2 regions of the Shewanella sp. 38A_GOM-205m genome follow, and region 1 is predicted to be linked to the other one. Evidence: predicted binding sites of a transcription regulator. Region 1 holds the regulator's gene; the other holds the start of a gene.

Region 1 (4,613 bases):
TGGCCGCGGTAGATCCCCGGTTTGTCCACCCGGGTCCAGGCTTCGTTAATAAAACCGGGATTGGCGTCTTTTTTGACGGCAAAGGCGGGCACCCACCAGGAGTGGATCACATCATCTGAGGTCATCAGGAATCGGACTTTGCGATTGATGGGCAATACCAAAGGCTTGTCGACTTCAAGTAAGTAGTGCTCGCCCTTGGCTTCCTGGCCTTCTATCTGGGATCTCGGCGTTGCCAATATGCTGAAGAAGTCGATGTCTTCGCCGAAATAGCTGTAGTGCCATTTCCATTGCGAGCCGGTGATCTTGACCGTCAGGTCGGCATCACTGGGATCTTCCATGGCAATCAGCGTTTTGGTTGCGGGGATTGCCATCAGGATCAGGATTAAAAAGGGGATAAGCGTCCAGGCAATTTCTACCTTGGTACTTTCATGGAATTGGGACGCGACTGCCCCTTTGGACTTCCTATGGTTGATCATGGCGTAGATCATCACGCCGAATACGACCAAACCTATGGCGCAACAGATATAAAGAATGATCATGTGCAGGTGATACACCTTGCCACTGATCTCAGTTACCCCTTGAGTCATATTCAAGGGCATATCTGCCTGAGCGCCTGGAGACAACAAGCTGACGCACAACAAGGTCAGCAAAACACACAGCCATTGCTTCACAAGACATCTCCTCTGTCAATTGCATTCGCAACTACAAAGAAGAGTCACACAGTAAGTCTTTGCTCTATGCAAACTCTTCAGTTCCCAAAAAAGCAACGATGACTTCAAAGTGCGGCGGCGGTTTCACTTAGCTCTAGGTATACAGGTGGTGACCACTGTTGCACTTACCGCTGAATATACTCAGCATTTCCGGCGACGGCACCACTCGTTATGAACCGAAATGGGGCGGTCAACCTACGACGAATTGCATGGAGATAACACAATCGTTGTTCTTACATTACTTGTAGATTAAATATTGATCAAGATCACGATGTTTTCTAACTATATGAAAAAAAAGCGTCTGTTAATCCAGAGGTGAATTCTGTGTGAGTAGCATAGCTGCGCGGTTTGCCGCCGATTGACAGGGGAAGGCATTGCACCAAAAAGGCACAGAAAAAAGGCCATCCCAGGGATGGCCTTTAAACACAATCAATGGATGGAGTGGGTAAGTTCGTTGAGGTGGTTATCCACCTCTTTCGCCTGCTGTCCCGTTTCCAACACTATGCCCATGGCTCTGGCGTTACGGGCGACCAGCTGCAATCGGCGGTTATCACGGGCATCCAGGCTGTCTATCCAACTGATCACTGCACTGGAGGTGCCGTTGGTCAGGGCTCTTTCCGTTGCCCACAAGGCTTCTACTTCATCCTTGGTGCGCACCAAGAGTACTCTATCCATTCTGACACCGGCCCTTGCTAAGGTTTCTTTGTAACCTATGCTGGCCGGGGCGTTAATCAAGACTATCCAGCGTCCCTGTTGACTCAATTGCGCCAATTGAGGGCAGAGGCGCAATAATTCCTGACGTCCCTGGCTATGGCTGGCCAAGCTGGAGATACCGGTATGTTGCCAAGGCTGATTGCCGGCAATACCGGTGTCTGTCCACAGGCCTGGGTGTCTTGGGGCGTTGCCAGTCATTATGCTCATAGCCAGTCTCCATTGCGTATTATCCCTACCGCCAGTCCTTCAATGGTCAATGGCTGGAAAGTCAGGTCGACTTTGATTGGGGAGTAAGCCTCGTTCTCGGCATGTAGATAAACCACATTACCTTTCTTTTCAAAGCGTTTCACAGTTACATCGTCTTCAACCCTGGCCACCACGACTTGACCGTTACGGGCTTCCTGTACCTTGTGAACCGCCAGGAGATCACCTTCGAGAATACCTATGTTCTTCATGCTGTCGCCGCGTACCCGTAGCAGAAAGTCGGCATTGGGGTGGAACATGCCAGGGTCGACCTGGTAATACTGCTCAACGTGTTCCTGTGCCAGTATGGGTTCACCGGCGGCAACCTGACCAATCAGGGGCAAGCCTGTTTCTGACTCCGCTTGTTCATCATGAGGCAGGCGAATACCACGAGAGGTGCCTGGCATGATCTCAATACAGCCTTTCTTGGCCAATGCCTTGAGGTGTTCCTCGGCGGCATTGGCGCTCTTGAAGCCCAGCCGGGTGGCAATTTCGGCCCGGGTTGGCGGCATGCCGGTGTCGGCTATATTGCGTTTAATCAGTTCCAGAATCTGTGCCTGGCGCGGTGTCAGTGGTCTCATGGTGATTCCTGTTTTTTCATACAGTACCTGTCAGTATATACAGTATTTTTGTCAGTGCAAGTATTAACCAAAATTGAAACTTTTAGGGAGCGGATAAGTAAGCCATTCGGTGCTTTGGTTTTAACGGCTTGTCTGATGCAGCATGGGGAGTTCAAGGCATTGGCCAGAGGAACTGCCGGGGCCGGTTCGCACCTTCCCTAGCTAAGGTTCAGGAAATTCTGGTATTCTATTGGGCTATTGATTGTGGCTCAGACACTGAAAAAACATGTCCAAACAAGATTCATTCTGGTTTAAATCTCTTCGCTGGCTCCAAAGCAAGCTGGTGCATACCACTGTGGTGCCTCAGGATCCTTTCGCCGATTTGAACCTGGATCCGGCCAAGCCGATGGCCTATGTAATGAAGACGGAATCTGTCAGTGATATTGCGGCATTGGCGGAAGTCACCCGTAAGTTTGGTTTGCCTTGTCCTTATGAGGCACTCAAGGTTGATGATATTACCGTTCCCCGAGTCGTCTGCCTGGAAGGAGCCAAGCCCCTATTCGGCAAGCGCAAGAGCAACAAGCCATTTCTCAGCTGTTTCACTTCTCTGCTGAACCTGCATCAGGCTAATCCACAACTGGATATTCAATTGGTGCCAGTGAGCCTCTATTGGGGCCGCACTCCGGGTAAGGAAGATGACAGCATGCGTGCCGCCGTATTTGAGCGGGAAAATCCCACTTGGCTGCGCAAGTTTCTGATGATCCTGTTTCTGGGGCGCGACAACTTTGTGCAGTTTTCCAATGCCGTGTCGTTGCGGCTGATGGCCGATGAACATGGGACCGACAAGGCTATTGCCCATAAGTTGTCACGGGTGGCCAGGGTACATTTCCGCCGGCAACGCAAGGTGATGACAGGACCCGTGCTGCCCAACCGTCAGGCTCTGTTCAATGAGTTGCTGCGCTCGGAAACGCTGAAAAAGGCGATTAAAGAAGAGGCCGCTGCCAAGAAGATCCCCGAGGCCAGAGCCAGGGAGATGGCGGAAGAATATCTCGATGAGATTGCCGCCCACTATTCCGACAGCCTGGTGCGTATTGCCGAGCGGATCCTCACCTGGTTGTGGAACAAGCTCTACAAGGGGATCAACATCAAGGGCGCCGAGCAGATACGCCAGCTGCACCACGATGGCCATGAGATAGTTTATGTGCCTTGCCACCGCAGTCATATGGATTACCTGCTGCTCTCCTATATTCTCTATTTTCAGGGTATGGTTCCGCCCCACATAGCCGCCGGTATCAACTTGAACTTCTGGCCCGCCGGGCCCATGTTCCGCCGCGGTGGTGCTTTCTTCATCCGCCGCAGCTTCAACGGTAACAAGCTCTATACCGCTGTGTTCCGCGAGTATCTGGATCAGCTGTTTGCCAAAGGCTATTCGGTTGAATACTTCACCGAAGGTGGTCGCTCCCGTACCGGACGGCTGTTGTCACCCAAGACAGGGATGCTGGCGATGACAGTTAACTCTGTGCTGCGGGGCATTGAACGGCCGGTGACTCTGGTGCCTGTGTACCTGGGCTACGACCATGTCATGGAAGTGGCCACTTACCACAAAGAACTCAGCGGCAAGAAAAAGCAGAAAGAATCTGTTTGGCAGGTGGTTGGCGCCTTGCGTAAGCTGGGCAATTTCGGTCAGGGTTATGTGAACTTTGGTGAGCCTGTGACGCTGCAGAATTTCCTCAGTGAAGCGGCGCCCAACTGGCGCGAAGAAGTGGCGGCCGATCCCGAGCAGAAACCCAGCTGGCTGACCCCGGCGGTTAATACTCTGGCCAATAGGGTGATGACTCATATCAACGATGCCGCCGCTGCCAGCGCCGTGACTCTTACCAGCCTGGTACTCTTGTCATCAGAACAGAATGCGCTGGAGCGAAGCCAGTTGGAACGTCAGTTGGACTTGTATCTGGATCTGCTCAAGGAAGTGCCATATACCCAGTATACTTCTGTTGCTGAGGGCGACGGTAAGCAGTTGCTGCAACAAGGTCTGGAGCTGAATAAGTTCACGGTTCAGGAAGATGAACTGGGCGATATCATCTCAATCGACGAGTCGATCGCGGTAACCATGACTTACTATCGCAACAACATCATTCACCTGTTTATGGTGCCTTCTTTGCTGGCCAGCTGCCTGGTGCGCCTGGAGCAGTGCAGCCGAGCTCAGATGCAGGCGGTGCTTGAGGATTTCTACCCTCTGCTGCAGGCCGAGCTGTTTATGGGTAAGGCCGATGTCAGTGCCTATGCCGATCAGCTGCTGGATCGTTTCATTGCCAAAGGTTTGGTCGCCGAAGAAGCCGATGGTTTCCGGGTACTGGAAGCCGGCATAAACCCGCTGGCGCTGTTG
Region 2 (4,613 bases), on a different contig from region 1:
GTCATCAAGGGCGCAGTTGCTACTTTGCCACTGCTGCCAATCTTGCTGCTGTTGATACTCCGGGGACCAGGCTCCCCAGGAGAGAATACTGAACGCTAGTTGCACTGCTTTGCCTCTGACACAGATCTTTGTTGCTATCCCTTACGGGTCGTGAGGGAGTGAATCTGTCGGGTCGGAATGCGACCGCCGTACCGATTGCCCGTTCCCTCTGAAACACCGGTACAAAGGGCCATATTCTACACTGAAAGTACGGGTTTTAAGAAGGGGTTTAGGTTACAGCTAAAGATCAGTTACAACTTTTCGCTAACAAGGGAATCACCCGGCGGGCGCCGGGTGATTCAGATGCCGCTCAGTTGCTCAGCTGGCTCTGCAGCCGCCGCAGTACCGTCTTGATCTTACGGGTGTTGTCGGGACCCATACGTACCAGCATTTTCTGCGCGTTGGGCAGGGCTTCCAGTTTGGGATCGACAAACTTGTAGTTCACGCTGATGGCGTACAGCTCGATAGGATCTTCTATCACTGGGGTTGCCAACAGCACCTTGATGGCTTGTTGCATCCGCTCATCGAATTTGAGGTTGGGATAACCCAGCTCATCGAAGGCCTGCTCCAGCAGCGGCGACAACTGACGATAGGTGTTGAGCAACTGCTCGTCGTTGAGGCCGGTGAGAAAGTCGGCGTAAAGGTCGTATCTGTGATAGCTATCCGGATCCAGATAGGTCTTGTTGGAGATTTCAGATACTGTGAAGGTGTCGCTCGGACCTTTCATCGGACTGGTTTTACGGGCCAGTTCGCCTTGGGCAAGGTTATCGACAAACACCACGAACTGGCGTACCAGATCTTGTTCAACCAGCAGTGGCTCTATCTTCATGCCATCAGCCATTGCCACGGCCTTTTCATGAACATATTCATCACTTTCGGCCAGTGAAGGCAGAGGTTGTTCCGGCTCGACTTCGGGCTGAACCACTTCAGGTTCTGGCTCGGGTACGGTTTCAGGTTCAGGCACCTGGACTTGGGTTTGCAGCGGTTCGCTGGGAGCGGGTTCGGGGAGTTCAACCTGGGTGGGCTCTGCTGCTTGCTGCGGCTCTTGTTCGCCGCTGAAATAGTAGTAGGCTCCTCCTGCAATCAGCAATACCAACACCAATAGGATGATAGCAATGCCACTGTTGCCAGAGGACTTTTCCTGCGGCGCGATTCTATCTTCTTGATTGACTTGCATTGGATTTCCTTTCATTGATACCTGTGAGGCAGCGCCTCTCCCATTCTGCAAATATTGGCCATCTTGTCCAGCGTTCGGCCGCCTGGCAGCAGGATTTATTTGTGAAATATTGCCAGTAGAGCAGATCCTGTGGTGATTGACTTGAACCCCGGCTGAACTCTCGGCAACTTTGTGACGTTTTTAGCGCACTAGGCCTGAACATACTGCTGCCGGTCGCCCAGCCAACGCTGAATGATGGCATCGACATTCTCCGGTGCCTGGCTCATCACGTGGCGAGCCAGTTTCTGGATGTGGGGAATAAGCGCCTGATCCCGTACCAGATCGGCCACCTTCATATCGGCTATACCTGTCTGGCGGGTGCCCAACACTTCACCCGGGCCGCGGATCTCCAGATCTTTTTGGGCAATGACAAAGCCGTCGTTGCTCTGACGCAATACTCCAAGCCGTTTGGTAGCCGTGTGTGACAGCGGTGCCTTATACAGCAGGACGCAGTGGCTGGCCACGGCGCCGCGACCGACCCGGCCGCGCAACTGGTGCAGCTGTGCCAGCCCGAGCCGTTCCGGGTTTTCGATGATCATCAGACTGGCGTTGGGCACATCGACCCCCACTTCAATGACAGTGGTGGCCACCAACAACTTGAGTTCGCCGCGTTTGAAGCTGTCCATGACTTGTTGTTTTTCGGCGCTCTTCATACGGCCATGTACCAGGCCTATGCTCAGCTCCGGCAGGGCGGCACGCAGTTCTTCGCAGGTGTCTTCGGCCGCCTGGCATTCGAGCACCTCTGATTCCTCGATAAGGGTGCAGACCCAGTAGGCCTGGCGACCGTCATTGAGCGCCGCCTGACGTACCCTGTCGATCACCTCCTGACGCCGACTGTCACTGATGGCCACTGTGGTGACCGGGGTACGCCCAGGTGGCAACTCGTCGATGATGGAGGTATCCAAATCCGCATAGGCTGTCATCGCCAGGGTGCGGGGAATAGGGGTCGCCGTCATGATCAACTGGTGGGGATGAAAACCCTGGCTGATGCCTTTCTCTCTCAGCCCCAGGCGCTGATGCACGCCGAATCTGTGTTGCTCATCTATGATGATCAACGCCAGCTTGTGAAACTGTACCTGCTCTTGAAAGATGGCGTGGGTGCCTATCACCATGTGGGCACTGCCGGAGGCGATATCCTCCAGCGACTGAGCCCTGGCCTTGCCCTTGAGCTTGCCCGCCAGCCAGCCGACTTTGAGCCCCAATGGCTCCAGCCATTGACTGAAATTAATTGCATGTTGCTCGGCCAACAGCTCTGTGGGCGCCATCATGGCCACCTGATAACCGTTTTCTATCGCCTGCAGTGCGGCCATGGCCGCCACCAGGGTCTTGCCCGAGCCAACATCGCCCTGAACCAGGCGCATCATGGGTTGCGGCTTTTCAATATCGCGGCCGATATCTGCCACCACTCGCTGCTGCGCCCCCGTAGGTTTAAAGGGCAAGGCGGCGAGGAAGGGATTGAGTAAAGCGCCGGTGGCCGGCAAAGGCACGGCTTTGTCATGATTACTGCGCTCCCTGAGCTTGAGCATAGACAGGTTATGCGCCAGCAGTTCTTCCTGCACCAGGCGTTGCTGCGCCGGGTGTTGCCCCTGTTCCAGACGGTAGATATCGACATCCGCCGGGGGCCTATGCAGGGTGCGCACCGCCTGAGCCAGGCTTTGCTGATTGGGGCGCAGCGCCTCGGGTAGCAACTCCTGCAGTCCGTCCTCCTGCAGCAGGTTTAGAGCCTGCTCGGTCAATTTCATCCAACTGGCCTGCTTGAGCCCTTCAGTGGTGGGATAGATGGGCGTCAGGGTTTCACTGAGGTTGGGCGGTTCGTCGCCTTTGAGTATCTTGTAATCCGGATGAATGATCTCGGCCTGGTGGTTACCTCGGCGCACTTCGCCGTAGGCTCTAATGGTCAGACCTTGTTGCATGGCATTGCGCTGGGCGGCTGAGAAATTGAAGAACCTCAGGGTCATGGTGCCGCTGTCATCACGGACATTGCAGATCAACATACGCTTGCGGCCATTGATGATCTGGCTGGACTGAATTTCGGCTTCTATGGTGCCGTAGCTGCCGGGTGTGAGGCTGGCTATGGGGTAGATGCGGGTTCTGTCTTCGTAGCGCAGCGGCAGGTGGAACAGCAGATCCTGTACCGTGTTGATTCCGAGCTTGTGCAGTTTCTCAGCCATTTTAGCGGCTACGCCCTTGAGCTCGGTGATAGCAATAAGATCCAGTCTCTGCAAACCTTTAGCACCGGATTACTGTGAATTTATACATATACTATCAGAGAAATAGCCCTTGGCAATGCGTTGCGTTTATCGGCTGGGTAAAGTGTGGCGCAATGGTGGCAGGGCTTCTGCCTGGGGGCGAGTGTATGGCAAAAGCCCTGATATATTGGTGGCAGATTAATCTGTCAGCGCCACCAGTTGAGCAGGGTGACCAGGGGCTTTATCAGTAGCTGAACACTGCCTATTACAAACAGCCAGGCGCCGATAATAGTGTGAACATCTGTGAGAAAAAAGAAGCTGCCCAGTAGAAAACAGAGAGCGACTATCAGGTCGCTTAGGGTATTGAACAAGGCGTGTTTGGGAAGAGGGGTGGCGGGGGCTTTGATATCTTGCTCGGCAAAATATCGCTGCTTACTGTCGATCATGGTTCCTTCTTGGTAGTTATGATTCGCCGCGATACCTTAACGCTGCCATCCTCCGAGCGCAAATCTAATTCCCTGTTTTAATGCAAATAAATATATCAACATAATCATTGGATTAAGTTAACAGCTGGCCCCTTTGGTTTGTCAGGCTTGGCTAAAGAGTAGCGTAACTTAACGGCCCAGGCCTGAACCCTGGGTAACTGTTATTTCGCCGTTAAAGCCTATCAGTTCGGCGAGTGTTTGCGCGTAGGCTCTGGCCTTGTCTGTGGCCTGCTTTTGAGGTTTGAACAGGCCAAAACCGAGTCGCTCACGCTCAGCAAAACAGAGTACCACGCTGACACTTATGAGCTCTTCGTCAGTCAGGTGTTCAAGCATGTGACTTCTGAATCTTTCGTTATAGGTATTGCGTTGCACCTCTATGCGGCAGAGTTGACTGAGAGGCTTGCTTTTTCCGCCCCGGAAGAAGCAGCCCTGTTGCAGATCCAGAGTAACGGGTTTGAGCAGGTGGTAGAGGTTCAGGCCCATGATGATGCCGCTGAGCCCCAGCACTATAGCTATGATGGCAGCCGTAAACCAAGTGTCCTGTCTGGCGGGGTCCAACATCAGTACTCCCAGAATTCCGGCAAGCATCGCCAGTAGTCCCCAAAGCGCGTATTTCAGTTGCGTTTGCCTGCTGCGCCAGACGAGTTTCAACTTGCCTGGCTCAGCCTCGAGCTTTGTCATCAG

What was found. Region 1 encodes LexA, which represses DNA repair genes until DNA is damaged. Its sites were predicted from a motif close to TACTGTATNNNNATACAGTA; they were not measured.
Region 2: a site for LexA is predicted at 3,497-3,516, ahead of recG (ATP-dependent DNA helicase RecG). Genes of this name have one in related genera too.

What each region holds. Positions count from the first base shown of each region.
Region 1 covers NZ_JADP01000026.1:45,679-50,291, forward strand. The annotation lists partial or broken gene coxB (cytochrome c oxidase subunit II) at 1-671, opposite strand, end outside; gene N512_RS23145 (cell division inhibitor SulA) at 1,140-1,631, opposite strand; gene lexA (transcriptional repressor LexA) at 1,628-2,248, opposite strand; gene plsB (glycerol-3-phosphate 1-O-acyltransferase PlsB) at 2,514-4,613, shown strand, end outside.
Region 2 covers NZ_JADP01000007.1:107,273-111,885, forward strand. The annotation lists gene N512_RS0108665 (beta-ketoacyl synthase chain length factor) at 1-105, opposite strand, end outside; gene N512_RS0108670 (DUF3014 domain-containing protein) at 350-1,216, opposite strand; gene recG (ATP-dependent DNA helicase RecG) at 1,405-3,480, opposite strand; gene N512_RS22610 (YrhK family protein) at 3,651-3,890, opposite strand; gene N512_RS0108685 (hypothetical protein) at 4,059-4,613, opposite strand, start outside.